DNA from 2 places in the Dorea acetigenes genome. Region 2 is predicted to be linked to the other one. Evidence: predicted binding sites of a transcription regulator. Region 2 holds the regulator's gene; the other holds the start of a gene.
What was found. Region 2 encodes Rex, which represses fermentation and respiration genes when NADH is low (regulators of the CRP and FNR family bind a similar motif). Its sites were predicted from a motif close to ATTGTTAANTANTTAACAAT; they were not measured.
Positions count from the first base shown of each region.

Region 1: the regulator Rex is predicted to act here: its motif matches at 9,765-9,784, upstream of adhE (bifunctional acetaldehyde-CoA/alcohol dehydrogenase).

Region 1 covers NZ_JAOQJU010000003.1:50,825-66,996, forward strand. The annotation lists gene OCV99_RS04660 (aminoglycoside phosphotransferase family protein) at 1-111, opposite strand, end outside; gene pepV (dipeptidase PepV) at 518-1,912, opposite strand; gene OCV99_RS04670 (OPT/YSL family transporter) at 1,932-3,620, opposite strand; gene OCV99_RS04675 (2,5-dihydroxypyridine 5,6-dioxygenase NicX family protein) at 3,645-4,709, opposite strand; gene OCV99_RS04680 (2,5-dihydroxypyridine 5,6-dioxygenase NicX family protein) at 4,721-5,785, opposite strand; gene OCV99_RS04685 (LysR family transcriptional regulator) at 6,104-7,000, shown strand; gene adhE (bifunctional acetaldehyde-CoA/alcohol dehydrogenase) at 7,091-9,706, opposite strand; gene OCV99_RS04695 ([FeFe] hydrogenase, group A) at 9,822-11,579, opposite strand; gene OCV99_RS04700 (NAD(P)-binding protein) at 11,573-13,405, opposite strand; gene OCV99_RS04705 (hypothetical protein) at 13,535-13,921, opposite strand; gene OCV99_RS04710 (ABC transporter permease) at 13,939-15,174, opposite strand; gene OCV99_RS04715 (permuted SH3 domain-containing protein) at 15,179-16,172, opposite strand, start outside.
Region 2 covers NZ_JAOQJU010000002.1:143,092-159,263, forward strand. The annotation lists gene alr (alanine racemase) at 1-187, opposite strand, end outside; gene OCV99_RS03105 (NAD(P)H-hydrate dehydratase) at 194-1,690, opposite strand; gene OCV99_RS03110 (redox-sensing transcriptional repressor Rex) at 1,793-2,443, opposite strand; gene abc-f (ribosomal protection-like ABC-F family protein) at 2,590-4,509, shown strand; gene OCV99_RS03120 (S-layer homology domain-containing protein) at 4,564-5,271, opposite strand; gene OCV99_RS03125 (NADP-dependent isocitrate dehydrogenase) at 5,304-6,500, opposite strand; gene OCV99_RS03130 (GntR family transcriptional regulator) at 6,530-7,183, opposite strand; gene OCV99_RS03135 (beta/alpha barrel domain-containing protein) at 7,187-8,587, opposite strand; gene ilvA (threonine ammonia-lyase) at 8,754-9,968, opposite strand; gene ftsY (signal recognition particle-docking protein FtsY) at 9,988-10,947, opposite strand; gene smc (chromosome segregation protein SMC) at 10,963-14,523, opposite strand; gene rnc (ribonuclease III) at 14,531-15,226, opposite strand; gene acpP (acyl carrier protein) at 15,282-15,515, opposite strand; gene plsX (phosphate acyltransferase PlsX) at 15,550-16,172, opposite strand, start outside.

The DNA.
Region 1 (16,172 bases), on a different contig from region 2:
TACCGCTGACTTCGGATGATCTTTTTCAAATACCTTCACGATACTGTCATCACATTTGTAAACTTCTTTGTAAGGACGCTTTACAATTAATTTTCCCTGATCTAATGTCATATTTTTTACCTCCTGCAACGCTTATTTTTTTAACCGTCTTTTGATATGCTTATTATACACCATGCAGGAGCATTTGAAAAGAGTTAATTGATATTTTTTTAACTTATTTTTTCGTTCACTTTTTATTGTTAATATTTTAACAATGCATTCTCCATAGCTGTCCGCTTGGCTCGTTGCCCGCGGGAATAAATCTTCCTCCCTTTTCTACTGCTTTTCTGATGATAATTCATGTTTTAATTTTGTTCATTATCGGGTCATTTCTTCGATCTGAAGTTCCGAAAATGAGATGCCTTACGGCTTAGATCCCTGCGGGCAGGAAGAAACCTGCCCGTCGATATGTAGACATAATATCACATTATAATACTCGTGCAAACACTTTTTTGTCATTGACATAAAAGCAATCCTTTTACTTTACCAACTGGTACAAGGCTTGCGCATAGATTTTTGCCGTTTTCATAAGGCTTTCTATATCTATATACTCATTTGCTTCATGTGCCAGCTCTGGTTCTCCCGGAAATACAGGGCCAAATGAAACGAAATTTTCCACATCACGGCAATACGTTCCTCCCCCAATTACAATTGGCTCTTCCCGCTGCCCGGTCATTTCATTGTATATTGTAAGAAGTGTCTGTACAAGCTCCGCCTCCTTAGGTACATAAAGAGATGGTCTTTTCTGCCAGTATTCTGCCTCAAATCCATATTTTCTACAGTTTAGTTCAATCGTTTTCCAAACCATATCCAAATCTATATGGACCGGACAGCGCACATCTATTTTTGCCTCGCATTGTCCGTCTTTCAGGTTCAATATACCAAGATTCATGCTCAGTTTTCCTGACAACTGATCCTCGCAGGCAATTCCCATATTTTTTCCTTCCCATCCGTCCGCAAACAATGCCTGCAGTGCTTCAAAATAGCGGCGTTCTTCTTCCGTAAGCGGCAGCTGACACAAAAAATCAACCATCGGAAGAATTGCATTGTCGCCCAGCCACGGTTGCATCGCATGTGCACTTACACCGCGGAACGAAAGAACCAGTCTTCCCTCTTCATATACCGGATTTTCTTTTTCCCTACAGCTCAGGAATTTCTCCCGCACACTGTCCAGTATTTCCTCTGTTCCTTTCAACCATACTTTCGCGCTGTTGGGAACTGCATTCACCACTGTGCCTGCTTCTATCCTTTCTACATGAAGCATGTTTCCTTCCGTTTCTTTCCATTCCTCCTGAATCTTAAAACGCAGGATTCCTTTCTCTGCATGAATAACCGAAAAAGACCCATCCGGTGAAAAACCCAGATCCGGCTGCTTTTCTCTCGTCAGATAATATTTTATACAGCGGTGGCCTGTCTCTTCATCGCATCCGATAATATGACACACGTGATTCCTGATCGGAAGCCCGCTCTCCTTCACCGCCTTCATGGCATAAAGCGCTGCAACCATAGGCCCTTTGTCATCCACTGCGCCTCTTCCATAAAGCTTTCCATCTTCCACCCACGGTTCAAATGGGGGGCGGCTCCACCCGTTGCCGGGTGGAACCACATCAATATGTGAAAGAATTCCTATTTCTTTTCCTGCATCCCCGAATCGGACTGACGCTGCATAACCGTCGTAGTCTCTGACTTCAAACCCCAGATTCTGCGACAAATCCATCACCTTGTCCAAGGCGGTTCTGATTTCCCGTCCAAAAGGCGCGCCTTCCTCTGCAGATTCCATATGAATCACACTGGGAACCTTTATAAGATTCTGTATTTCTTTTAATATATCCTCTTTATACTGTTCAATCAACGTATTCAATATAGCTTCCATATATTATAATACACCTCTGCTATTCTGTTGGTTTCTTCACCAACTTAAATGTATTTGTAAAGAAGGAAAACAGCGCAGAACCTGCAATCAGTCCGGCCGACAGTACATTCAGATTCTTTGTTCCTTCTTCGCCGAATATCTTCTCAATACCGAAACGTACTGCAAGGAAAATAAGTCCCGCAACGCCCGCAATTGGATTCGTAATCAACAAACCTGCCGCAAACATAATACCAATCTGCCTCTTTAATCCGCTAATTAACTGAATTACGCCTCCCAGACACGCAAATATCAGGATATAGCGCAGGACTGCCGCATCAACTCCTGCTTCTATGGTAGATTTATAAACGGTCGCTACCGGCGGAATCCGCCCTTCCATAAAATATGCTTTATAGAAAACAAATACTGCAACGATGGCAACACAAGCTCCCATAAGCTCTGCTAAATACTGCTGTTTTCTTCCTTCCAGTTCAAAGTCTTTGTTCTTTCCTTTTCCTCTCAGTATCCACCCCGTCTTCAGGTCATATCCCATATCTGCAAATGCAGGTCCTGTACATGCCGCGTATCCTGCAAGAAATGCCAGCGCTTCCGGTGGGAACCCAATGAACATTCCCAGAACCAGAAAGATAATAACCGTAGCCATTGCCGGGAAATACCCGGAATGCATTGCAGAAATACCAACCAGAATTTCAGATACCAGCGCTGCAATCATAGCATAGATTACCCAGATAATTAATTTCGGAATACTCATTTCCGCAACCAACCCACCGATAACTGCCATTACAATAGCTCCAATCGTATAAAGAATCATCCCCTTTATCAGAGCCTTGGACATATCTTCGGCAGATCTGGAAGTAACATATTCATCCGGCTGTACCTCCTCTGCCTTGACACGCTTCGCCTCAGCCTGCTTTTTCTCACCTTTTTCCTTATATTTTTTACGAATCAGAATCGCTGACTGTATCAAAGCAACCAGACCTGCGCCAACCATTACGCCCTGGGGAACATAATAAGTACCCAGCGAGAACCCAAACCAGCTCTCCCAGTAGCCATTACAGATAAGACCAATACAGAATGCTGTCAATGCAACAATATTTCCCAGTCCACAGACACCAATAATATCCATCGGAAGCCCAAAATAGGTTCCGGCAATTCCGGCAACAATGCCAGTTATTAACAGAACCGCTTTCTTACCAAGCTCTGCCGCCGCAAGAATCGTCTCTGCCGTGGCAATTCCGATAGGCCACGCCTCGTTTGCTCCCATAAGCGGTGTGTCAAACATCCAGTACATCATGGTAATGTCAATTAAAAATGCAATCACACCGCCAACTAAAATACCCGTACACATTTCCGGCCTGTCAAATACCCAGATAACGGATACACATACCATCAATACATTTCCAGCCCCAAAAGTAGCACAGGAAATCCCGGTCTCAATAATATTCTGTGTGTGGATGTTTTTAAACTGCCTTGTAAATTTCAGCGGAATCATTCCGATAATTACCGCAATCAACGCTCCGATAATGGATGAATTCGTACTAAGCCCAAACCTTACAATCAGTTCCATGCCAATGATTGCCCCTACAATAGAAGTAAGGAAGATTACGATCATAATTGCCGGGCTAAATGTTTTTGGATGCTCCATTGAACAATAATAATTTATCAATTCCTCATCATTTTTGAATTTTAATTTTCCTCTTTCTTCTGTCATATGCTTCTCTCCCTTAGAATCCAGTTAGTACCCTGCCACACCAAGCTCTCTGCAGATTTCTCTGACTCTTGGATGTTTATAAACACCATCCTCTTCAAACACTTCACCATCAAGAACAATCGTGGGCTTCAGGATTGTTCCATCCGTATGGCTTGGCGCATCCCACTTTTCAGCCAGAATAGACGCTCCCTGGCTTCCGATTCCAAATTCAATGCCTCCAAAAACTCGTTCATCTTCCACGATTCTTCCCGTTGGAGCCATCACTCCCGGATTAAATCCAAGAGAATAATGTGCTACTCGGTAAGACGCCGGATGATTATAGCTTGCCAGCCATTCACGGAAAATATCTGCGTCCCTGCCGCCTTCTACTTTCGTCACTACCCCATTTTCCACCGTTAGATATACCGGTGCTTTCAACAGTCCGATCTCTGCAGGCGGCCAAAGTGCGCCGTCAAATACCAGTTTGCCATTAATCGTAGATTCCATGCAGTTCCAACTAATCTGCCCGCACATCATATTGGACTGTCCTTTTTCAATCGCTCTTCTTCCAGAATGACGGACTTTTCTTCCCTGCATCTCACCGGTTAGATTTGTACCGTTCTTACTCAATATCTGAACCGTGTTTGCTTTTTCAATAATCTCTTTCATAGTCTCGCCCATTTTAATCACCAGATCGTAATCAACATTGGTAATGCATCTTACAATCATATCCACATCCATTCCCGTCAGGCAGGTATAACGGCAGCCACAGGATAACGCCTTCTGCCACGACAGACAATGCTGCACATTCTTGTCCGCCAGCTCAATCCACACATCAGCTTCACACGCTGCTGCCTGTATCGGTACCGGCGGGTCTATACAGGTTTCCTTTGCCGTAGAATACTCCGCTAATACCGGGATTGCGTCTACCGCATGGGCTGCTGCCGCAATTGCATTTGCCACCCGCATATCGGACGACGTATCGGCTGTAATCAGCACCGTTTCTCCGGGTTTTGCAAGCATAACATCCGCAACTAATTTCATCGCACCTTTGTATAATTCATATTTCAAATATCCATTCATTGGTTCAAATCCTAAACGAAGTTCCATCCTTCCACCTCCTAATATCCGGCCACTTTCATTCTACGGCACAATTCTCTTGCTTTTTCATCAAGATAGACTCCATTTTCTTCAAATACAACCCCATCAAAAATAAGCGTCGGTTTTAAGATTGTTCCATCCGTATGGCTTGGCGCATCCCATTTTTCACCCATAATTGCCGCTCCCTGGCTTCCAATACCAAATTCAATGCCGCCGAAAACTCGTTCATCCTCCACAATTCTTCCCGTCGGTGCCGTAACACCCGGGTTAAATCCAAGAGAATAATGCGCGAGGCGGTAGCTCGCCGGATCATTGTAAGACTCAATCCAGGATTTCATACGTGCCGCATCCTTTCCGCCTTCAATATTGGTAACCACACCATTTTCGAGCGTCAGCTTGATATTATCTTGCAGAATGCAGATATCCGCCGGCGGCCAAAGGGCTCCGTCCAGCACCAGCGTCCCGTTAATCGTGGATTCTAACGGACACCAGCTAATCTGTCCTCCTAGCATAAAAGGATATCCCTTAATCGTTCCCCGCTGTCCCGAATGGCGGACCTTTCTTCCACTCTGTCTGGCAACAAGATTGGTTCCGTTCGCACTTTTTACTTCAATTTTATCAACCTTTTCGATGGTTGCCTTCAAATATTCTCCAAATTCTATCATCGCATCATATTCCACATTTGCCACGCATCTTGTCAACATGTCCACATCAATTCCCGTCAAACACATATAGCGCACACCATTTTTAATCGCCGCCTGCCAAGACAATGTATGCTGAACCGTCTGATAAGCACATTCAAACCATACGTCTGCTTCCATTGCCGCCGCCTGTATCGGTTTTGGCGGATCAAGTAACGACACTGGCGCCGTGGGATATGTAATACATACCGGAATCGCATCCAACGCATATGCTGCTGCTGAAAAAGCCTCCATTACCCGCCTGTCGCTGGAAGTATCTCCTGTCACCAATACGTTTTCACCGGGCTTTACAAGCATAACGTCTCTTAACAGCACCATTGCTCCTTTCCAGGTCTCATACGCCAAATACTCATCTCGCGGTTCAAATCCTAATCTTAATTCCATAGTCTCTTCCTCCTTTTCTGTAACTTCTTTCTATACACTCTATCTTTGATTTACTTCACAGAAAAAGGCGCGATTGTCAAAAAAGCAACCTCGCCTCCTACTATTTATCTTCAAATGACAGAAATGCACCTTCACTTTTCTAAATACACTGACTTGTTATTAAAATTGTATTTCTTATTTTCATTTTAATCTATGTTTTATCTGATTACAAATTATATATTTTTATATATTTATAAAGTGAATTTATGGTATAAAAAAGTAACAATTTGTTTTATAATTGTATAATACTTGGTAATCCTTGTTTCAAAGGAGGTTATTATGCTTGACTTTCGATTGTTAACTTTTCTAGATTTATGCCATACCAAAAATTATACCAAGACGGCCAAAAACCTGAACATTACGCAACCTGCTGTCTCACAGCATATCCGGTATCTGGAACAATATTACCACAGGAAATTGATTGTTTATCAAAACCGTCAATTTTCGCTGACAAAAGAAGGAGAATATTTACTGAAAGAAATTTCACATCTTCATATTCTGTCTAATGCTATCCTGCAGAATATCCAGAATATTTCCGACGCAGATGAACTTCCTGTCATATCCATTGGTTCCAATCCAACTATAGGGGAATTTATCCTTCCGGGTCTGATATCTGCTTATTCAGCCCAGGAACCCACCTGCCGGATTCGCTCCTTTATCGGAACATCAAAAAAATTAGAACAGCAGCTCCACGACGGGATTATTGATTTCCTGATTTCCGACCAGATCGATTTCTGTCCGGAGCTTGAACGTCGCCTATTCTGCAGCGAGCCTATTTGCTGTGTATGCAATCCCGGACATCCACTAGCAGGAAAACACGTGTCACTGGCCCGGCTGACTTCTGAAAAAATTGTATACAGGAATCGTTCTTCCCATGCATATCAGATTCTCAAAGATTCCTTACAACGCCTGGGTTATGATTTGGATACATTCAATATTCCTTTTGAGGCCGGAAGTATGTACTCCATTATCCAGTATTTAAAAGAAGACCTTGCCATTTCCTTTCTATACCGGTGTGCTGTTAAAGAATACTTAAACAGCGGAGAACTTGCAGAAATCCATGTAACCGAAATGCATGATTCCATTGATTTTTTCTGTATTTTTCCACAGGCAGTCCATACGACTCCTGCCACCGAAGATTTCCTGCAGTTCTGTCTGAAACAGCAGAAATATTGAATCTTTTTATACAAGGATTTTTCAAGACAACAAAGGGCGCCGCATAAAACTCGCGGCGCCCTTCTTTGTGAGAAAAACTTATGAGAAAAACTATTTGCCATAATAGCATTTGAGATAAATGTCTTTCATTTCTTTCATCAACGGATATCTTGGATTTGCTCCGGTACACTGGTCATTGAATGCCTGCTCTACCATATCATCCAATGTATCCAGGAAATACTGCTCGTCAATACCATATTCCTTGATGGATTTTTTAATGCCAATCTTTTCTTTCAGATCTTCCAATTTTGCAAGGAAGTTTTCAAATACTTCTTCATCGGTTGCACCCTGGCATCCTGCGAAACGTCCTAATTCTGCGTATCTTGCAAGTGCATGTGGGTACTGATACTGTGAGAAGGTTCCCATCTTAGTCGGAACTTCTGCTGCATTGTATCTCATAACCTCTGTCAAAAGCACTGCATTTGCAACACCATGCGGCAAGTGATGGAATGCTCCCAGTTTATGAGCCATAGAATGGTTCAGTCCAAGGAATGCATTTGCAAAAGCCATACCTGCCATACAGGATGCATTTGCCATCTTCTCTCTTGCAACTGGATCATTTGCCCCGTTTTCATATGCAGATGGCAGATAATCGAATACCATCTTCACAGCTTTCATAGCAAGACCATCTGTATAATCTGTTGCCATGATAGATACATAAGCCTCAATCGCATGTGTCATAACATCAATACCAGAAGCGCTTGTCAGTCCTTTTGGCTGTGTCATCATATTGTCTACGTCTACAATTGCCATATTCGGCAGCAATTCATAATCAGCAATCGGCCATTTTACACCAGTCTCAGCATCAGTGATGATTGCAAACGGCGTCACCTCAGAACCTGTACCGGAGGATGTTGGAATTGCTACGAAGTAAGCTTTCTCGCCCATCTTAGGGAAGGTAAATACTCTCTTACGGATATCCATGAAATCCATAGCCATATCTTCAAAGTTTGCTTCCGGATGCTCGTACATTACCCACATAATCTTTGCAGCATCCATAGCCGAACCGCCGCCAAGAGCGATAATCGTGTCAGGCTCAAAAGCTCTCATCTGATCCACACCTTTTTCTGCACACTGCAATGTCGGGTCCGGAGCAACTTCATAGAAGCATGTATGCTGAATTCCCATTTCATCCAATTTTTCTTCAATCGGAGCAACGTATCCATTCTTATACAGGAAAGTATCTGTTACGATAAACGCTTTCTTCTTATGCATAACTGTTCCCAGTTCATCAAGCGCTACCGGCATACAGCCTTTCTTAAAGTAAACCTTCTCAGGTGTTCTAAACCACAGCATGTTTTCTCTCCTCTCTGCAACAGTCTTAATGTTAATCAAGTGTTTTACGCCCACGTTCTCAGATACAGAGTTTCCACCCCAGGAACCACATCCAAGCGTAAGAGACGGAGCCAGCTTGAAGTTATATAAGTCACCGATACCACCATGAGAAGAAGGTGTGTTAATCAGAATACGGCATGTCTTCATTGCCGCTGCATGTTTTGCAATCTTTTCCTTCTCTGCCGGATGGATATACAGAGATGCAGTATGACCGTATCCGCCGTCAGCTACAAGCTGTTCTGCCTTAGCAAGCGCCTCATCAAAAGTCTTCGCTCTGTACATTCCCAGTACCGGAGATAACTTCTCATGAGCAAATTCTTCAGAAATATCTACAGACTCAACCTCGCCAATCAGAATCTTTGTATTCTCCGGAACCTCTACACCTGCAAGCTTCGCAATCTCATATGCAGATTTTCCAGGAATCTTATTATTCAAAGCGCCATTGATAATAATAGTCTTGCGGACTTTATCAAGTTCTTCACCTTTTTTCAGGAAATAGCAGCCACGATATGCAAACTCTTTCTTTACTTCATCATAAATGCTGTCCAATACAGTTACAGACTGCTCGGAAGCACAAATCATACCGTTATCAAATGTCTTAGAATGGATGATAGAGTTTACTGCCATCTTTACATCTGCCGTATCATCAATAATAACCGGTGTGTTACCAGCGCCAACGCCAAGTGCCGGTTTTCCTGAAGAGTAAGCAGCTTTAACCATTCCGGGACCGCCTGTTGCAAGAATAATATCTGCATCCTTCATAACTGTATTGGTAAGTTCCAGTGAAGGCGTATCAATCCATCCAATGATTCCTTCCGGTGCCCCTGCCTTAACTGCCGCATCAAGAACAACCTTTGCTGCTGCAATTGTACATGCCTTTGCTGCCGGATGCGGACTGATAATAATCGCATTTCTCGTCTTCAGACAAATCAATGTCTTAAAGATTGCTGTTGATGTCGGATTTGTCGTCGGAATAACTGCTGCCACGAGACCAATCGGCTCTGCAATCTTCTTAATTCCGTATGCAGCATCTTCCTCAATAACTCCACAGGTCTTCGTATTTTTGTAAGCATTGTAAATATATTCTGCTGCATAGTGATTCTTGATAACCTTATCTTCCACTACGCCGCGGCCGGTTTCTTCTACTGCCTGCTTTGCCAACGGAATTCGCATCTTATTGGCTGCCATGGCTGCTTCAAAGAAAATCTTATCCACCTGCTCCTGTGAATATGTTGCGAAAATCTTCTGCGCCTCGCGCATCGCTTTCATCTTCGCTTCGAGAGTCTCAACGCTGTCAACAATCTCTGGTACTACTTCTTTCTTCTTTGCCATAATGTTTTCCTCCACTAGAAATGTGTTGTTTTCTTTATCTTGGCTCCTAGTATAACCGCTTGTTAATTATTTGTCAATATGTTTTTGACATTTTTTTAACGATAATGTGAATTTTTTAACACATCCCTTTTCCGTAATTGACAACTTCCGCATCATGCTCTGTATGTAACAGCATATGTGCCTTATGAGACATCGGTCTCTCAAAGTACTCCTCGTACATCGTCAGAACATCCGGGTTTTCATGGGAGAAACGAAGCTTTGCGTTATCGTCCAAATAGTACAGATTCTTACCACGCTCGAATGCTCGCTCTTCGCCGTCATGGATTGGCTGTCCGCCGCCGCCGACACATCCGCCCGGACATGCCATAACCTCTACAAAGTCATAATGCACTTCTCCACGCTCGATTTTCTGCAGAAGCGCTCTCGCATTGCTAAGCCCACTGACAACCGCTGTCCTTATGGTAATGTCATTAATCTGGAAGTTTGCCTCCTGCACACCATCATTCTCGTTGAATCCCCGGCTTCTGACAGCCGTAAATGCGTCTACCGGAGGATTCTGTCCCTTAATAATATAATATGCAGAACGCAGAGCGGCCTCCATTACACCGCCGGTTGCCCCGAAAATAACTCCGGCTCCGGTACCCTCTTGCATCGGGCGGTCACTTTCAATATCCTTCAAAGTATCCGGGCTGATATGAGCAGAGCGAATCATCTTTGCCAGCTCTCGCGTGGTAATTACTGCATCAATATCATGCCCTGCATACTCGCCATAGAACAGTTCCATCTCGCGCTCGCCTTTTTTCGCCACACACGGCATCACCGATACAGTATAAATATTTTCCGGCGCCACGCCTATCTTTTCTGCAAAATAAGTCTTCATCGCCGCGCCGAACATCTGCTGCGGTGATTTTGCAGAAGAAAGATATCTCACCAAATGTGGAAACTGTGTCTTAATGAAACGAATCCATCCCGGACAGCAGGAGGTGAACATGGGGCGCTCCTTCAGCTCGCCGCCGGTAAACCGCTGCACAAATTCATGGCCTTCTTCCATAATTGTCAAATCCGCAGAAAATGTAGTATCAAACACATAATCCACACCCATCCGTTTCAGGGAATCCAGGATCTTACCTACTGTTGCGTCCTTCGGTTCAATCCCAAGCTCCTCTCCCCAGGCTGCACGAACGGCAGGCGCCACCTGCGCCACCACTACTTTATTTTTATCTGCGATCGCGTCCCAGACCTTCTCTGTATCATCCCGCGCCGCAAGCGCTCCTACCGGACAGTGGGTAATGCACTGGCCGCAGAGAGAACAATCCGCCGATTCAATCGTGCGGTGTCCGGAGACATTAACCGTAGTCCGGGAGCCTGTACCTTCTACGTCCCAGACACCAAGGCTTTGAACCTTATCACACACCTGAACACAGCGCATACATTTGATACACTTTACAGAATCACGAATCAACGGAAACTTGCGGTTCCAATTCTGACGCTCCAGCTCCTGTTTAAACGGAATCTCCAAAATATTCAGGTCATTGGAAATCTTCTGCAGGCTGCAGTTCCCGCTTCTCGGACAGGTCACACACTGGCAGTCATGCTGGGATAAGATCAATTCCACCGTTGTCCTTCTGTGCTTACGCACTTTCGGGCTGTTGGTATAAATTACCATTCCTTCTTCCGCCACATTATTACAAGAAGTAATCAACTTCTCTTTTCCTTCCAGCTCCACCACGCACACACGACAGGCCGCGATTTCATTAATCCCTTTCAGATAGCAAAGCTTGGGAATCGGAATTCCATTTGCTTTGGCGGCTTCCATAATCGTGGTATTTTCGCTTACCGAAATCTGTTTTCCATCAATCGTAATATTTACCATAATTTTTCTCTGCCTCCTTTAAATATTCCGTATCCAAAGTGATCGCAGCGCAGGCATCTGGATGCCTCCTGCTTTGCCTCTTTCTCTGTCATACAATTTTCTACCCCTTCAAAGTCGCATATCCTCTCACAGGCTTCTCTTTCTGTCAGATTCACACGTCCGCAAGGAGTCCTGTCATCCAAATTAGCTTTCGGAATTTCCACGTCGCAGGAAATCTCATGGTGATATCCCAAATATTCATCTATATTGGCAGCTACTACCTTAGCCGCTGCAATTGCCTTAATTACAGATGCCGGACCGCTTGCGCAGTCTCCGCCTGCAAATACTCCCGGCATGTTTTCAAATGTACCACTGCTTTTTGTCAGAATTTTACCGCGGGATACCGGAATACCCGCCTCTTCAAAATGGCGTGTCTCAATATTCTGCCCGATTGCCACCACCAGAATATCACACGGAATATACACATCCTCTTCTCCGGTAGGCTTGATGCTTGCACGTCCATCTTTAATCGCACTTACCATCTGTGGAGTCACATAGATTCCTTTGATATGGTTGTTTTCATCAATATCCAGAGCCGATGGTGCCTTCAAGGTCTGCAGCTCAATGCCTTCCGCCACAGCTCCCTCGATTTCTCCCGCAAGTGCGGTCATATCTGCCACTCGCCTTCTGTATACGATGCTTACCTTCTTCGCCCCAAGACGTTTTGCTGTACGAACAGCATCCATAGACACATTACCACCGCCAATAACCGCAACTTCCTTACCGGTAAGATCCATAATCTCATTTTTCCCGACATTCCGCAGGAACTGCACTGCCGACAATACGCCATCTGCATCCTCGCCTTCCAGGCCAAGCTTCTTATCTGTGCTCGCCCCAATGGTAATCAGCACAGCATCATACTGCTCCCGCAGCTTCTGAATGCTGATGTCCTGCCCAATCTTAAGACCGTACTTCACCTCCACGCCCGTTTTCAGAATACTGTTAATGTCCTCATCCAGACGTTCTTTGGGAAGACGGTAATTCGGGATGCCGTACCGAAGCATTCCTCCAAGCTTCGGAAGCATCTCAAACACGGTTGTTTGATGTCCCATAAGCTGCAGATAATAAGCCGCACTAAGTCCTCCGGGACCGCCTCCCAGGACAGCAACCTTTTTGCCTGTGCTCGGCGCACATGCCGGAGGTTCCACCTCACCCGCAAAATCAGCCGCCACACGCTTCAAACCACGGATATTGACAGAATCATCCACCATATTCCTGCGGCATCTCGCCTCACAGGGATGCTCACAAATAAATCCACAGGTTGTAGGGAAGGGATTGTCCTTCCTTATCAGACGGATTGCATCGGCATATCTGCCCTCCCCAACCAGGGCAACATATCCCGGAATATCCACATGAGCCGGGCATAATGCCACACATGGCACCGGCTGATTATATGTACAAGTACAACGTCCGTTCTTGATGTGCTCGATATAATCATCCCGATATCCAACCAACCCCTTATACACCATATGGGCAGCCTCATACCCAATGGCACAATCGGCAGATTCCATAATAGAAAGTGCTGTCTCTTCCATAATATCCAGCGTCTCCATTGTCGCCTTTCCATCCAGCACATCCTTGATAAAATGGTTCAGCTGTCCCAGCCCGATTCGGCACGGGACGCATTTGCCGCAGGTCTGCGCGTGACACAGCTCCAAAAATGCACGCGCCATATCCACCGGGCATAAGCCCGGTGGACTCGACTCGATTCTCCGCTCAAGGTCTTTGTAAAGTCCCTCCATTACAATCTTAGCCCTGTTCGGAGAAGCAATTTCTAATCTACTCATCTTTTTTACCTCTCTTTTTGAAAAATTCTGCTTCTGTATCAGGTTTATTCATTATATCACTAAATTAACCGGATGTAATCAGATTTTCTATAAGTAGATTATTTAACAGCATAGTCATTATTTTAACATTTATTTTGACTGGTAAAGTCCCCACCAATATAATGCCGGGAGCAGATAATCTAACACAACAAGAAATGTAAATGTCCCATTTACGATTCCCTGTACCGTAGATATGATCAATATTACCGTCCAAATTCCTGCAAATACAGATGCCCATTTTGCAGACTTGCCGCTGATTCCAAAAATACCTGCACAAACGCAGCTGATACTGCTGATAACCGACAGAATCAGATTCAGCGGTGTGAACGCCTCTTCCAGGATACTCATATCCACTCCCGGGATTTCTCCCATCTGCGGAATCATCACATAGCTGATAACCGTGGATATTAATCCTAAAACACCTGCAATAATTAAAATAACAGACACAACTTTCAGTAACATTTTGGGTTTAAACATACTCTTTTCCTCCTTGTCTATAATTGCCTTAACGCTTCTATCGGACTCATTTTAGCCGCTTTTCTGGCAGGATATATGCCAAAAACAATTCCGATTCCACATGAAAAACATGTAGTCAGGATAATTGCGGCCGGAGACAGCTTTGCTGACAAACCTCCTATCTCCAGAGCGGTCACCAGCCCGGAAATGCCCGCTCCTGCCAAAATACCTATCACCCCTCCTATCCCGGATATAATGGCTGATTCACACAAGAACTGTGCAATAATGGATGAGGTTTTTGCTCCCAGAGCTTTACGAATCCCAATTTCTCTGGTACGTTCCGTGACGGATACCAGCATAATATTCATGACGCCTATTCCTCCTACCAGCAGGGAAATTCCTGCCACGAAGGCAATAAACGCTGTTACTCCATCCAGAATGGTCCCCATCATATTCAGCATATCCGTTGACTGCTGCTTTGTAAATAGATTTTCTCCATCATTTAAATGCCGGGAGTTTAATATCCGGACTGCCGCTTTTGCCGCCGCGTTTTCGTCCTGTCCTTCCGCCAGATAAAGCGTAATAGCGGAAAAATTCCCCGGCTGCTCCCCCCAGTTTTCTGACACTGTATAGGGAAGCTCTAAGAATACCGGCATCTGCATTCCAAACATCTCCATCGCTTCTTCATTTGCCGCCATTTCCTCTGCATCACCATCGCGGATGCCTTTCACACGCAGGGTCTGAATACTGTTTTCAATTTCCAGGTCAAGATCCATGCCTATAATATCCGTCGTTCCAAAAAGGTAAAGAGCGCTCGCCTTATCCAGGACACAGTCTGGAACACCGTTTTGCACATCATCCTCTGTAAAATAAGTACCCCTTATCACCGGCTTCTGTAAAGGATCATTTTCTTCATCCGGCGTTGTAAGCGTTACGTAAGCATCAAAACTTCCTTTTCTTGTCTCCACCTTACCAATCACCTGTGAAATAGATACAATGCCTGTCACGCGGTCTTCTAAGCTTTCTTTTAATACCTGTATATCCTGCCACGTAATCAACTCCGTATTTGTCGTTTCTTCCAAATCCACCATCACCGTAACGCTTTTTACTTCACCAGTTGCCATCACGTCCGCTTTCAATCCATTTCCAATTGATACAATCGTAATAACCGAAGCAATTCCGATGATGATTCCAAGCATGGTAAGAAAAGATCTTCCTTTATTCTCTTTGATATTATAAAGAGCCATTTTTATGTATTCACCAAATTGTCCCATTCTTCTACTCCTCAGATACCGCTTCTTCTATAATGGCAGACGCTTTCATTCCCTCTCTGATGTTATCGGAAGTATCTGACACAACTTTATCACCCTCCTGAAGTCCTTTTACAACTTCAACCTTGCTATCTGACGCAATTCCTAATTCAATTTCCTGCTTTTCTACGATCCCATCCCGAAGCACATATACAAAATCTCCATCCGCCGAAGTATTCACCACTTCAGATGGTATGCAAAGAACCATCTCCTTATCCGCAACCGCCAGTTCTACTTTAGCGCTGACTCCAATACAGATATTTTCATCCGGATTATCAACATGGATCTCTGCACCAATAACAGGATTTCCTTTTTGATTAAGAACCGCAATTTTATTCACCGACTTTAACGTCCCCTGATAAGAATACTGCCCGATTTTAATATCTGCGCTGCTTCCAATCACAAGATTATCAAAATCATTGGCGGATACTTCCAGCTTTACACACACTTCTTTCGTGCTCGCCAGAGTAAATAGCTCACCTCCCTGAACGACCATGCCAGACGCATCCAGCTTCGTATCAGCAATAACTCCGTCAAATTCTGCCCTGACTCCTTCTTTTCCTTTTGCCAGCAGCTCCTCTGTGCTAAGTCCCGCAAGTTCCGCAAGATTCTCAGAAACCTGCATATTTTTCCGCTGCGCATCAGTAAGCCCGGTACTTACTCCCGTCTGGGCACTGCCCTCCGCCGATGTAAGGCTGGATTTCAAAGCTTCCAGTTCCTGCTCACCGGCCTGAATCAGTTGTGCCGTCTCAGAAGCAGAAGTATTTAACTTCCCGGAAAGTTCATTTTCCTTTCCTGCTTTTGCATTCGACAAGTCAAGATGCTCCTTTTCCAGTTCTCCCAGTAAATTCCGACAAGTATTCTTCTCTTCCTCCGAAACAGCCGTTTCTATCTTGGTCTGTACATCTATCTGGTTTTTCTCATTCTCGTTCAGCGCCTCATCAAGTTGGGCGATCTGAGAC
Region 2 (16,172 bases):
CATATCCCCATATATATTCGACAGATTCAAACAATCTTGCGATCTGAACTGCTCCATGCCCGTAGGCATCCGTCTTAAGTACGGCAATAATCTTTGTATCTGCCGCTATATTCTTCTTCATCATTTCCATATTATATTCAATCGCGTCCAAATCAATTCTTGCGCATACTCTGCTGTACTTTTTCATGCTCTCTTAATCCTCCTTCCGGCTGAGCACAGCCGCGATTCCATCCGCCAGCTCTCTTGCCAGTACACTATAGCTGCCTTTCTCAACCTTTGCCGCATCTCCCGCCATTCCATGCAGAAGCACTCCTATACATGCGCCTTCAAAGCAATCCTTGCCCTGAGCCAAAAGACCTGTAATGATACCCGCCAGCACATCGCCAGAACCAGCTTTCGCCATAGCTGCATTCCCACTAATATTTACGTAGGTCTGTCTGCCTGCACAGGCCACCACCGTTCTGGCATCTTTCATAACGCAGACAACGGGATATTTTTCTGCAAATGCTCTGGCTGCATCTATTCTGCGGCTCTTCAATGTTTCTACATCTATCCGTGTCAGTCTGGACATTTCTTTCAGATGTGGGGTAAATACAAATTGCCCGGCAGATATTCCTTCCAGATACTGCGGATGTCCTGCTAAAATATTCAGTCCATCCGCATCAACAACGCAAGGTACCTGAACATTCTTTACAACCATCTCCAAAATCTTTTCCGAGCACTCATTGACGCCGATTCCCGAACCAATACACACAACATCTGCCCACGTCAGAAGCCCTCGTACTTCCTCTTCATCATAAGAATCATATGCCGTAATAATTGCTTCTGGCAAAAGCTGCTGCAGAATCATTCTGTTCTCTTCCACCGTATAAATCTGAACCAGCCCGGCACCTGTCCGATAAGCGGACAATGCATTCAAGTACGCAGCTCCGGCCATTCCCTTACTCCCTGCAATAATCAGCACTTTTCCATAAGTTCCTTTATGAGAATCCGGTTTTCGTTCCGGCAAGAGTTCTGAAAACAGTGAAGGCTCATAAGAAAACACAGTCTCTGCATCCTCTTCCATTTTCTCTGTGCAAATTCCAATATCGGCAATAAACACTCTTCCTGCATACTCACATCCGGGATAAAAGATAAGACCAAGTTTCCTTTTCTGGAAAGTAACCGTCAGATCCGCGCGAACAGCCGTTCCCATCACACATCCTGTATCTGCTGATATGCCAGAAGGAATATCTACAGCCACTCTCACAGCTTTAGAGCGGTTCAAAGATTCTATAATCTCGAAATATTTCCCTTCAATCGGTCTGCTGAGGCCTACACCAAATATTGCATCTACTATTACACTATATTCTTTCTCTTCATAAGTGTTGCTTATTCTTCCGCCAACTTTCTGAAATAACTGCATCTGCCTCCTGGTTTCCTCCGTACAGCTAACTTCCTTTCCGATAAAGACAAGCTCCACATCCAACTTCTTCTCCTTCAGCATCCGTGCAATGGCGAATCCGTCTCCGCCGTTATTTCCCGATCCGCATATCACGCATATTTTCGACAAGTCAATGCCTTCCGCCTCCATAATCTGTACACAACTTTCCGCCGCTCTTTCCATAAGTTCCAGCGATGGAATTCCCAACACATCAATGGTGTATCTGTCCGCCGCCTTCATCTGCCCTGCATCTGGAAAATATATCATTCTTCCACCTTCTTCGACTATTTTATGACAATGTCCGTTATACAAAACAACGTGTAAAAAAAGCCCGTTATACAGGCCTTCCATACACGCCGCAATGTCTTTTTACTTACTTTCTTTATGTTCTTCATGATACCGGCTGATATTATAAGACAGCCGCATCAGACTTTCTGATAAATGCACATTTTCAACAATCACATTTTCAGGAAGATTCAAATCAATGTGAGCAAAATTCCAAATTGCCCGAACACCATTATTCACCAGGTTATTCGCCACTTCAACTGCCTTTGTCTTGGGAATCGTCAGCACACCGATCTCTATATCATTCTCTCTGACAAACTGTTCCAATTCATCCATCATCCGAACCGGAACACCGCGGATTGATACATCTGCCAAAGTCGGATTAACATCAAAAATCCCCTTCAGAATGAAGCCTCGTTTCTCAAAATCTGCATAATTCGCTAACGCCTGTCCAAGATTACCTGCCCCGATAATAATAATATTATGATGCTGCTCCAACCCGAGTATCTTACCAATCTCCGTATACAAATATTTCACATTATATCCATATCCCTGCTGGCCAAATCCGCCAAAGTTATTCAGATCCTGTCTGATCTGAGATGCCGTAACTTTCATTCTCTTGCTCAAATCATTGGAGGAAATACGCTCCACTCCATTTTCCAACAGTTCTCCAAGATAACGATAATATCTGGGGAGTCTTCGTATCACTGCCTGAGAGATCTCTCTTTCTTCCACTAGTCTCACCTTCCCGATTACATTCTAGAGATATTATATAGAATTGTTTAATTAATGTCAAACTTTTGATAAAAATCTTTCTACTTTAGTTGTAATTTCTTTTGTTTTTTGTATAATGAAGTGGAAGAATTTACGGAGGTTATACTATGATTTTAGCTTGCCATGACATTAAAAAAGCATTTGGAGAAGAAGTTATTGTCGAACATGGCTCTTTTCATATAGAAGAACACGAAAAAGCCGCCCTGGTAGGATTAAATGGTGCAGGGAAATCCACAATCCTCAAAATGATTGTGGGGGAACTTTCCCTGGACGCCGGGACTGTTACCCTTGCCAAGGGCAAAACTCTGGGATATCTCTCCCAGCATCAGGAAGTCACAAACGGACATACCATATACGAAGAAGTAAAGACTGCAAAAGCAAATATTATTAAAATGGAAAAACAAATCCGAAGCATTGAGTTGGAATTGAAAACTCTGGCCGGTCAGGAACTGGAAAACCGCCTTGCCGCCTACCACCGTCTGACAGACCGCTTTGAACGTGAAAACGGATATGCATACGAAAGTGAGATTACAGGTGTTTTAAAAGGACTTGGCTTTCACGAATCAGAATTTAATAAATCCGTCGATACACTTTCCGGAGGTCAGAAAACACGGGTAGCGCTGGGAAAGCTGCTTCTCACAAAACCCGATGTTCTGCTTCTGGATGAACCCACCAACCACCTGGACTTAAACTCTATTGCATGGCTGGAAAATTATTTGCTTAACTATCCAGGAGCAGTTTTGATTGTATCTCATGACCGTTATTTTCTGAACAGAGTCGTCACAAAAGTTATTGAAATCGAGTCTGGAAGGCTTATGACATTCCTCGGCAACTATACTGCTTACGCCGAAAAAAAAGAACAGATCCGGAATGCAAAATTAAAAGAATATTTAAACCAACAGCAGGAAATCAAACACCAGGAAGCTGTCATCGAAAAATTACGTTCCTTCAACCGGGAAAAATCCATTAAACGAGCAGAAAGCCGGGAAAAAATGCTGAATAAAATAACGCCTGTGGAAAAACCTGCCGAAATTCACAGTGAGATTCATCTGACTTTAGAGCCCTCCTGCACCAGCGGAAACGATGTTCTGACTGTAGAACATTTAAGCAAAGCATTTTCCTCGCAAACCCTGTTTTCCGACATAAACTTTGACATCAAACGCGGCGAACATGTTGCGATTATCGGCGATAACGGAACAGGTAAAACAACGCTTCTTAAGATTTTAAACGAAGTCCTTCCCGCGGATACAGGAACCTTTACGCTGGGAACCAATGTCAAGATAGGATATTACGATCAGGAACATCATGTACTTCACATGGAGAAGACTATTTTTGAAGAAATATCAGATGCCTATCCCACTCTCACCAATACCAGAATCCGCAACATTCTGGCCGCCTTTTTATTCACCGGCGACGATGTATTCAAACAGATCTCTGATTTAAGCGGCGGAGAGCGTGGACGTGTCTCTCTGGCAAAACTAATGCTGTCAGAAGCAAATTTCCTGATTCTGGACGAGCCGACCAACCATCTGGATATTACCTCCAAAGAAATTCTGGAAAAAGCGTTGAACAATTATACCGGAACAGTACTCTTTGTATCCCATGACAGGTATTTTATTAATCAAACAGCTACCAGAATCTTGGAACTTATAAATCATAAGTTTGTAAATTATATCGGAAATTACGATTATTATTTAGAAAAGAAAGAAACCCTGACCGCTGCTTACGCCGGTGTTCCTAATGCAGAGATTTCCATTTCTGCAAAAGAAACGGTATCCGATTCTAAACTCAGCTGGCAGGAGCAGAAAGAAGCGCAGGCTAAAGAACGAAAGCGCTTAAACGATTTGAAAAAAACAGAAAACCATATCAGCGAACTGGAAGAACGGGATGCTGAGATTGACGAGCTTATGACCCGGGAAGAAATTTATACCAATTCTGTAAAATGCCAGGAGCTTTCAAAAGAAAAATCCCAAATTGCTCTGGAACTGGAAACACTCTATGAACGCTGGGAATCTTTGGCTGAATAATTAAGAAGAAACAGGGAGCAAAAACACGTACTTTCGCTCCCTGTTTCCTTTTATTTACTCACCATAACTTAAGAAGAATCTTGTCAAAATAACTGCCGTTTCCGCACGGCTGGTACTTCCTTGCGGGTCAAGCCTCGTACCGCTATCCTTTCCCGTAATGATCCCTCTGGCAACTGCCCATGACATTGCATCCTGTGCAAAAGAACTTACACTTTCTCCATCAACAAAATTACCGAAATCCGATCTTGCACTTACATCCAGCTCTGCTGTAATCGCAAGACGGTACATCATTGTAGCCATCTGTTCCCTGGTAATGTAGTCGCTCGGTCCAAAATATCCGGTATCTGAATAACCTGTAATTATATTAAGTCCATATGCTGCAAGAACAGCCCGGGTATACCATGTCCCATCCGGTACATCCGGAAAAATCTCATCATACGGAATATCCGGTTCGCCGACGGTTCTCCAGATAATCATTGCAAACTGAGCGCGCGCCAGTGGCTCATATGGGGCAAAATGCTCAGTGTCTTTTCCCATCATCAGCCCGGTTTCATACATAACATAGGCTTCCAGCGCAAACCATTCATTTTCATCTACATCGACATACGGAAAATCATAGAGTGATTCTTCCTCACTAAGCTCAATAACTTCTCCGCCTACCGCATTTACTGCTTCTTCCGTCATTTCTGCTGCGGAAACCGGCAGTACCATCATGCTGCATACCAATACAAGAGCCACAGCCCTCACTATTTTCTTTTTCACAATAATCCCCCTTTAAGTATGAAATTATATCATTACAACCTCTCTGCAATTGCTTTGATAAACGCTTCACTGTTAAGCACTGTCGGATTCTCAATCGTTGTAATCAGCGCCAGATCTTTTGTCATTTTACCATCTTCAATTGTTTCAATTGTTGCTTTCTCAAGCTTATCAGCAAATGCCATCAGTTCTTCATTGCCATCCAGCTCTCCACGTTTTCTAAGCGCTCCTGTCCATGCAAAAATGGTTGCCACTGAGTTAGTTGATGTCTCTTCCCCCTTCAGATGCTTGTAATAATGACGCTGTACGGTTCCGTGCGCCGCCTCATACTCATAATATCCGTCCGGCGATACCAGAACAGAGGTCATCATTGCCAGTGAACCGAAAGCAGAGGATACCATATCACTCATCACGTCTCCGTCGTAATTCTTACATGCCCAGATATAACCGCCCTCGGACTTCATAACGCGGGCAACTGCATCATCAATCAAAGTATAAAAATAAGTAATTCCGGCATGCTCAAACTTCTCTTTATATTCTGCATCAAAGATTTCCTGGAAAATATCTTTGAATGTATGGTCATATTTTTTAGAAATTGTATCTTTCGTTGCAAACCAAAGATCCTGTTTGGTATCCAGGGCATAATTAAAGCAGCTTCTTGCAAAGCTTTCAATAGAACGGTTGATATTATGCATTCCCTGCACAATCCCGACTCCATCAAAATTATGTACCAGCTCTCTTGTCTCTGAGCCATCCTCAGCAGTATAAACCAGCTCCACCTTTCCTGCTCCCGGAATTTTCATTTCCGATCCCTTATATACATCACCATAGGCATGTCTTGCAATAGTGATAGGCTTCTTCCAATTTTTTACGCACGGTTCAATTCCCTTTACCACAATCGGGGCGCGGAACACAGTTCCATCAAGAATCGCACGGATCGTGCCATTCGGACTCTTCCACATCTCCTTCAGGTCATATTCTGTCATACGTGCGGCATTTGGTGTGATTGTCGCGCATTTTACCGCCACCTTATACTTTTTCGTTGCATTGGCAGAATCTACCGTCACCTGATCATCCGTTGCATTCCTGTTCTCCAGACCCAAATCATAATACTCTGTATTCAACTCAATAAATGGCTCCAGAAGATTTTCTTTAATCATCTTCCAAAGGATTCTTGTCATCTCGTCTCCATCCATCTCTACGATTGGTGTCGTCATTTTAATTTTTGCCATCGCTTACACTCCTTTTTGTTTTATTTACACTACTCTTCTATATGAAGATTTTCCATAACCCTCATAATATGTTCATTCGCAAGCCGCTCTGCCAGATCTGCATCTTTGCTTTTTATCGCCTCCAAAATGTCTCTGTGTTCTGCTATAGATTTTTCGGCGCGGCTCTCTGCACCAACAGACATGGTTCTTGCCACCTGCACATATTTATGGAAATCGGATAATACATGTTCCAGTATACGGCTATTTGATGCTATATACAAGACTTTATGAAATTTTCCGTCAAGTTCTGATACTTGTTTGGCCTTCCCGCTACTTGCTTTTTTTAAATGAAATTCTGAAAGCAAAATAATTTCTTCCAATTCACTGATTTGATTTTCCGTAATATTCATGGTTGCCCACCGTGCGCAGAGCCCCTCCAGCATAGACCGGATTTTATATATATCGTGCACGTCCTTCGGTGTAATCCCTGTTACATAAGCTCCTTTATTGGGAATGATTGCTACAAGACCTTCCAGCTCCAGCTGCCGCAAAGCTTCTCTTACCGGGGTTCTGCTTACCCCCATCTCCTCGCCAATCGTAATTTCACGGAGTTCATCATGCTCTTTATAGACACCGGATAAAATATCTTCCCTTAACTTACGGAATACTTTTCCTCTGAGCGATTGATCCTGATACTCTTCCATAACTTATTTCTCCCCGGTTAACTCTATTCCAAGCTGACGGCAGGCATCATCAATAACGGCAAGCAGTTCATCATCTGTCAATACAGTAACACGCCCTTCTTCATATTCCTTGTCTACCCATGCCTTTACCATCGTTACCAGCTCTGTGTTTTTATCAACCTGCTTTCCTTCCGGCAACCGGAAATAAGTATTAATCCAATGCGCAATCCCGGCAAGTCCGGATGTATTGGATACTGCCACCAGTGGCGGCCGCTTCAAGAATTTATCCGTATCAAACACATTATATATCTCTTCATTTTTCAAAAGCCCGTCCGCATGGATCCCAGCTCTTGTCACATTAAAATTTCTCCCCACAAAAGGCGTTCTCGACGGAACACGGTAGCCAATTTCTTTCTCATAGTATTCTGCCAGATCTGTAATAACTGTGGTATCCATACCATCCAGCGTCCCTCTGAGCTGTGCATATTCAAACACCATAGCCTCCAGAGGAGTATTCCCCGTCCTCTCGCCAATTCCAAACAGGGAGCAATTTACACCACACGCCCCATAAAGCCACGCTGTCGTAGAATTGCTGACTGCTTTATAGAAATCATTGTGTCCGTGAAATTCAATCAGCTCGCTTGGAACTCCTGCATGGACACGGAGTCCGTAAATAATTCCCGGTATGGAACGCGGAATTACAGCCCCCGGATAATTGACTCCATATCCCATAGTATCGCAGACACGAATCTTAACCGGAATCTTATATTCCTCCATTAATTTCATAAGCTCCAAACAAAACGGAATTACAAAGCCATAAATATCTGATCTCGTAATGTCTTCCAGATGGCATCTCGGGCTGATTCCCTTCTCCAGACATTCTCTTATAACAGACAGATAATGATTCATACATTCCCGTCTTGTCATTTTTAATTTATAAAAAATATGATAATCAGAACAGCTTACCAGAATTCCGGTCTCTTTCATTCCAATATCTTTTACCAGCTCAAAGTCCTTCTTACTCGCACGGATCCAGCTTGTCACTTCCGGAAACTCGTATCCTCTTTCCAGGCATTTATATACAGCATCCCTGTCTTTCTTGCTGTATAAGAAAAATTCACTCTGACGTATCTTACCGTTTGGTCCTCCAAGCTTGTGAAAATAATCATATAGGGTTACAATCTGCTCTGTGCTGTATGGCGCACGGGATTGCTGGCCATCACGGAAAGTCGTATCCGTAATCCATATTTCATCCGGCATACTGTGGGGAACAATACGGTCATTAAATGCAATTTTCGGAATTTCATCATAATGGAACAGATTGCGGAACACATTCGGGGTATCCACATCTACAAGCGGATACATGTGTTCCTCTAACTGTAATAGATTTGTGTGCTTATCGAAATACACTTTTCTGTTTTCCATCTCTATCTCTCCCATCTTTAAATAACAAGGCATTTATTTCCTCTTTTTAACTTGTATAATTGTATACAATTATACACACTCTGTCAAGATAAAATATTAACAATCAAAAAAAGGATTGCCGCTTCATAACTGCAATCCTCCTTTTTCGCATTTGTTCCAAAAAACTTTAGTATAACTTTGCTCCTATTTCTCTTGGACGAAATCCTTCATCTTCCAAAGCCTGCATAATTTCCTGTTTATGCTCTGTTCCAAAAGCCTCCATCGTAATTCTCAGCTCCACTGCCGCATTTCGGTTTGTGCTGACAAACTGGTTATGCTCCAGTTTAATTACATTTCCCTGCGCATTGGCAATTGTCGCAGCAACACGAACCAGCTCACCCGGTTTATCCGGAAGCAGTACAGACACAGAAAAAATACGGTCTCTCTGAATCAATCCATGCTGTACAATGGAAGACATGGTAATGACATCCATATTTCCGCCGCTTAAAATGGCCACCGCCTTCTTTCCTGTCAGCTCTAATTGCTTCAATGCCGCCACCGTAAGAAGACCGGAATTCTCCACAATCATTTTATGATTCTCAACCAAATCAAGAAATGCTCCGATTAGTTCATCATCTTCTACTGTCAGAATCTGATCCACATTCTCCTGAACATAAGGGAATATCTTTTCACCCACTCGCTTGACAGCCGTGCCATCTGCTATGGTATTGGCAGTCGGCAGCGTCACTGGTTCACCCGCCCGCAGTGCGGCAGTCATACTGGCTGCCGGAGATGGTTCAACGCCGATTACCTTAATCTTGGGATTCAGCATTTTCGCAAGAGTAGCCACTCCGGTAATCAGCCCGCCGCCACCGATGGGCGCTAAAATATAATCTACCGTAGGCAATTCCTGAACGATTTCCATGGCAATACTTCCCTGGCCGGCTGCCACATCCAGATCGTCAAAAGGATGCACAAAAGTATAGCCCTTCTCCTCAGCCAGTTTCATAGCATATGCACAGGCATCATCATATACATCTCCATGAAGGATCACTTCCGCTCCATAATTTTTCGTGCGGTTTACTTTAATCAGAGGGGTTACCGTGGGCATCACAATAACTGCCTTGCATCCAAACTTTTGTGCTGCATAAGCAACTCCCTGTGCATGGTTCCCTGCCGATGCCGTAATCAGCCCTTTTTCCCGTTCTTCTTCAGACAAGGTACTGATTTTATAATATGCCCCTCTTACCTTATACGCTCCGGTATACTGCATATTCTCCGGCTTCAGATAAACCTTTCCTCCGGTCTGTTCACTTAAAAACTCACTATATACCAGCTTCGTTGGATTTGTAACTTTCTTTACAAGTTCACTTGCTTCTTCAAACTTCTCTAATGTCAGCATATTCTCTCCTCTTTCTCTTCTATATTTCTTCGTTGTCCGTTTCTGATTCTCTGTCTGTGGATGCGAATAATGCATCCACAAACGTATCCGCATTAAATTTTTGCAGATCGTCGATGGTTTCTCCAACCCCAATGTATTTTACCGGGATGCCAAGTTCTGACTGAATCGCTACAGCAATTCCTCCCTTAGCAGTTCCGTCCATTTTCGTAAGGATAATACCGGAAATATCGGCAACCTCCTTAAATTCTCTCGCCTGCTGAAGTGCATTCTGTCCTGTCGTCGCGTCAAGAACCACCAGAGTCTCGCGGAACGCTTCCGGGTATTCTCTGTCCACAATCCGGTTAATCTTCTTCAGTTCTTCCATTAAATTCTTCTTGTTGTGCAAACGCCCCGCTGTATCACACAGCAGCACATCCGCATGTCTTGCTTTCGCCGCAGCAACTGCGTCATATACCACCGACGCCGGATCGGAACCCTCCTGGCCCCCAATTAGTTCTGCCTGCGCCCGGTTCGCCCACTCTTTCAACTGTTCTCCCGCGGCTGCCCGGAAAGTATCTGCCGCCGCCAGTATGACTTTCTTATTCTGTGCCCGGAGTTTTCCGGCAAGCTTGCCAATAGTAGTAGTCTTGCCGACGCCATTGACACCCACTACCATCACAACAGATGTTTTGTCCTCAAATTCATAGGCTGTCTCTCCCACATCCATCTGTTCTTTAATACTATCAATTAAAATCTGTCTGCAGGCAGCAGGCTCCTTGATATGCTGTGTCTTCACTTTCTCTCTTAAATCATCCAGAATATCGTAGGTTGCCTGTACTCCCAGGTCTCCCATAATCAGAACTTCTTCCAATTCCTCATAAAACTCTTCATCAATCTTGCTAAATCCGTTAAAAATACTATCCATACCAGACACAATATTGTCTCTGGTCTTAGAAAGTCCGGAAAATAACCGTTTAAAAAAACCTTTTTCCTCCGCCATATTTTCCTCCTGTTCCTACTTATCTAATTCATCCTCTAAAAGGCTAACCGAAACAAGGGTAGAGACGCCCTTTTCCTGCATGGTAATTCCATACAGCCGATCCGCAGCCGTCATAGTTCCTCTTCTATGGGTAATCACTATAAATTGTGTATTCGCTGTTAGTTTGTGAAGATATCTGGCAAACCTTGTAACATTTGAATCATCTAACGCCGCCTCAATCTCGTCAAGAAGACAGAAAGGAGAGGGTTTTAAATTCTGTATTGCAAATAAAAGCGAAATAGCTGTCAGAGCCTTCTCTCCGCCTGATAACTGCATCATATTCTGCAGTTTCTTTCCGGGCGGCTGTGCAATAATGCGGATTCCCGCTTCCAGAATATCTTCATCTTCCATAAGTTCAAGTGTTCCCTTACCGCCGCCGAAAAGTTCTTTGAATACCGTATCGAATTCTTTTGCAATTCTGGCAAACTGCTCGGCAAACTGTTTGCGCATTGCTTCATCCAGCTCTTCGATAATCTTTACCAGCGTTGCTTCTGCCTCCACCAGGTCATTATGCTGATTATTCAAAAATGTATACCGTTCAGACAGATTCTTAAAATCCTCAATCGCGTTGACATTAACAGAACCCAACGCCTTAATTTCATTTTTTAAAGTCTGTATTCTTCGTTTCATCACGGAGAGATCTGTCAGATTTTCATTTCTAAGTTCCAGTGCACGGTTGTAGGTAAGCTCATATTCTTCCCACATGTAATTCATCTGCTTCTCTGCCGTCTCTTCGTAACCTTCTTTTCTGCTTTCCAGCCGGAAAACCTCTTTGTCCAGATCTGACATATGTTTTGAAAGCTCTTCTCTCTTCTGAAGAAATGCTTTGTGCTGATGGTTCAGCTTTTCTCTTTTTTCTGCAGCCTCTTCAATCTCTTTTTCAATTTCTTCAAATACTTCTTTTGAATTTTCTATGGTCTGGCGAATCGACTGGATTTGATTTTCTTTCTCCTGAATTTCCCTGGATGCATCATTTTTTCCATCAGCAAGCTCTCGCAGCTCTTCTTCAAATTTGGTAATTTCTTCTTCAATACGGGTTTTATTTTCCAAAAGGAAGTCATTTTTCTGCTCCAGGCTTACACGTTCCAGATGTGCATCTTCGGCATCTTTCTGCCCTTTCGTTTCCAGAAGTTTCTGTTCCTCCAGCAATTCCCGGTTCTTTTCAATCTCTGCCGAAAGTTCTTCTTCCAATTTTTCAGAAGTTTCCAGCTCTACAGTAATGGATTCCTGATTATCACTGATATCCGTAATTTGCTGATCTAATTCGGTTGTCTCCTTCCTTACACTTTCTGATGCTTCTTTGGCAAGTGTGATTTTAGATCTTGCCTGTTCTACATTCATCTTCGCCGTATTCTGACGAACATAGACTTCCTGCAGCTCTTTTTGTATCTCGTCAACTCTTGCATAGTATCCGGTACGCTCTTGGCGCATAGCTTCCAAAGACTGCTCCATAGCTTCCATTTCTGACTTCAGCTGCCGGACCGTCTTTTCAAAATCTTCAATCTCTCTTCTTCTGCTTAGAAGATTGCTGGAATTTTTGAACGCACCGCCGGTCATAGATCCACCCGGATTCAGCAGTTCACCCTCCAGTGTTACCAACCGCAGAGAATGCTTGTACTTTCTGGCAATCGCAATTCCGTTGTCAATGTGGTCTACCACAATCGTTCTTCCCAGCAGGTGAGCGGCAAGCCCTGAAAAGGCATCCTCAACCTTTACCAATGTGCTCGCAACACCAATCACACCTTTTTCTTTCAGAGCTTCCTGTCTCTGGATTCCAGAACTTCCATTTACACTGGTAAGCGGAAGAAAGGTTGCCCGCCCATACTTATTCTTCTTCAGAAAAGCAATCATTTTCTTCGCAGTATTCTCTGTATCTGTCACAATGTTTTGAATACTTCCGCCAAGTGCAGTCTCAATAGCGGCTTCATACTTCTGTTCCACTTTAATAATATCCGCCACAACACCAATAAGTCCTGGTTCCGTCTTTTTGCATTCCATGACTTTCCGGATACTATTGCCATAACCATCATAACGCTCTGTAATATTCTTAAGAGATTCCAGCCGGGACTGCTCACGGTGATAAGCCGTCTGTCCGATTCTCAGAGTTTCAGACTGTTTTGCCATTTCTTTTTGCATAACTGCAATCTTCGCTTCGTATTCCTTGCTCTCCTCCGTAAGTGCAATAATCTCTCCGGAAACTTGTTTTAGAGACTCTTCGTATTCCTTCAGATTTTCTGCCGCTTCACTTGCTTCACTCTCAGACAAAATCATTTTCTGGTACATTTCAGACTTTCGCACCTGAATCTGCTCCAACATGGTATCATAGCGCTGAATCTTTGCTTTGGTTGAAGCACGGTTATTCAACAGTTCAATAATACTGCTTTTATCATTCTCAATCTGGTTTGTCAAAGAAGCAATTCTTGTCTGTATTGCAATCAGAGTCTCCTTCGTCTGTGCTTCAGCCGCCGCCTTCTTAGTAAGCTGCTCACTCACAGTTTCTGTCTCCCCATGCAATTGGGCAAGCTGTTCTTTACGAGTCTGTACTTCCTTTTCTATGGTAAGTACTCTTTGTTCATAATGTTCATCCGAAAGATGTACACTATGAATCTGTTCCTTCAAAAGCTCGATCTGATTTTCAAGCTGCTGTTTTAAAAGATTCGTCTCATTTAATTTGTTTTTATACGACTCAATGGAATCGTCAATCTCCTCTACCTGTCTTTCTATCTGTTCATACTCGGTCTTCGTATTCGCATATGCTTCATTTGTCGAATCCAACTCGTTTTGCGCAATAGAAAGCTTTTCTTCCATTTCCTGAATTTGTTCCTTCAGTCGGGCAGATTCCAGTAAAAACATATTGATGTCATATGTTTTTAATTCTTCCTTCTTCTTCAGATACTCTTTTGCAACTTCTGACTGCTTTTCCAACGGTCCGATCTGTTTTTCTAATTCTGCAAGAATGTCATTCACACGCAGAAGATTCTGCCGTTCATCTTCTAATTTTTTTACAGACATCTTCTTTCGGCGCTTAAACTTCACAATTCCTGCCGCCTCGTCAAAGAGCTCCCTGCGCTCTTCCGGCTTCCCACTCAGGATTTTGTCAATCTGTCCCTGACCGATAATCGAATATCCTTCTTTTCCAATACCTGTATCATAAAACAATTCATTGATATCTTTCAATCGGCAAGTACTTCCGTTAATCAAGTATTCACTCTCTCCGGAACGATATAATTTTCTTGTGACAGTTACTTCTTCATATTCAATCTGAAGCTGATGATCGGAATTGTCCAGCGTGATTGCCACCGATGCATAACTCAGAGGCTTTCTGTTCTCGGTTCCCGAAAAAATGACATCCTGCATGCTGCCGCCCCGAAGCTGCTTCACACTCTGCTCTCCCAGAACCCAGCGAACTGCATCTGCCACATTGCTCTTTCCGCTGCCGTTTGGTCCGACAATACCTGTAATTCCATTATGAAATTCAAATACTATCTTGTTCGCAAAAGACTTAAAGCCCTGCACCTCTATGCTTTTTAAATACATACAGCACCTACTTTATATTTTTATTATGCAGCGCAAGAATCGCCTGGTATGCTGCCTTCTGCTCAGCAGCTTTCTTAGTTCTTCCTTTACCGCTTCCATATTCTTCTTCTCCAATTTTTACCACTGCCTGGAAGGATTTATCATGATCCGGTCCTTCCTCTCCAACTAAATGGTAGGAAACCCCTTCTGCAAAATTCGCCTGCACAATTTCCTGCAGGATAGTCTTGCTATCATAAAAGAGCTTCTTATGTTCAAGATCATTTAAAACAAATTGATGAACAAACTCTTTTGCACTAGCAAAACCACCATCAATATACACAGCGCCAATAAGCGCTTCCAACGCATCTGAAGTGATAGAGTCTCTTTTTCTGCCTCCTGTAGCCTCCTCACCCTTGCCAAGCAGAAGATACTCTCCAAGGCCGATTTCCCGCGCGCAAAATGCAAGTGCCGGTTCACAAACCATGCTTGCTCTTGTCTTAGTAAGTTCTCCCTCCGGCATCTTCTTGTGCTCATAAAACAGAAACTCACTGGAAATAATCTCCAGAACTGCATCTCCCAAAAATTCAAGTCTTTCGTTGCACTCATATTTAGGCAGATGTTTTTCATTTGCATAAGAACTGTGAATCATTGCTTTTTTTAAAAGATGACGGTCATTAAATGTATATCCTATTTTTTTCTCCAATAATTTTAAATCCTGATTCATATCCATGCCTCACAAGACGAAAAAGCCCGTTCCTGGGCTTTTTCGTATAATATGCCTAGTTGCTTGTTGCATTCTTAATCTGCTCTACAGCATCGCCGACCGTTCGGATCTGCTCTGCATCATCATTATCAATTTCAATATCAAAAGCTTCCTCAATTCCCATAATAATCTGGAAAATGTCTAAAGAATCCGCTCCCAGGTCATCTACGAATGTCGTATCCTCTGTAATATCATTTGTCTCAACATTAAGTACATCTGCTATGATTTCCTGTAATTTTTCAAATTCCATTTTCTTTCTTCTCCTTTTTTAGTTACATATTCATCTATTCAGCGGACTTTCGGTCCGTTTGAATACACTCTTTGATTTTTTCATTGATTTTCTGCTCTTTAAATGTAATGCATTGAAGAATCGAATTCGACACTTCCTTCGCCGTTGCACTTCCATGGGTCTTCACTACTAAACCGTTAAGTCCCAGAAGCGGCGCTCCGCCATACTCACTGGCGTCAAATTCTTTCAATGTCTTCTTTAGTGCAGGTTTAACTAGCAAAGCGCCTATTTTACTGCGGAAAGAACTCATCATACCGCCTTTAATCTTGCTGATAAGCGTCGAAGCCAATCCTTCCGTCAGTTTTAAGATTACATTTCCCGTAAAGGCTTCGCACACAATCACATCTGCCTGTCCGCGAGGAATCTCTCTCGCCTCAATACTCCCGGTAAAATTAATATCCCGGAGTTCTTTTAACAAGGGGAAGGTTTCCTTTACAAGGGCATTGCCTTTTTCTTCTTCAGCTCCTATATTCACAATTGCCACTTTTGGGTTCTTAACTCCCACCACATGTTCCATATAAATGGATCCCATTCTGGCAAACTGCACCAAATGAGAGGGGCGTGCATCTACGTTGGCTCCGCAGTCGATCAAAAGTGCTACTCCCTTCTCCGTCGGGA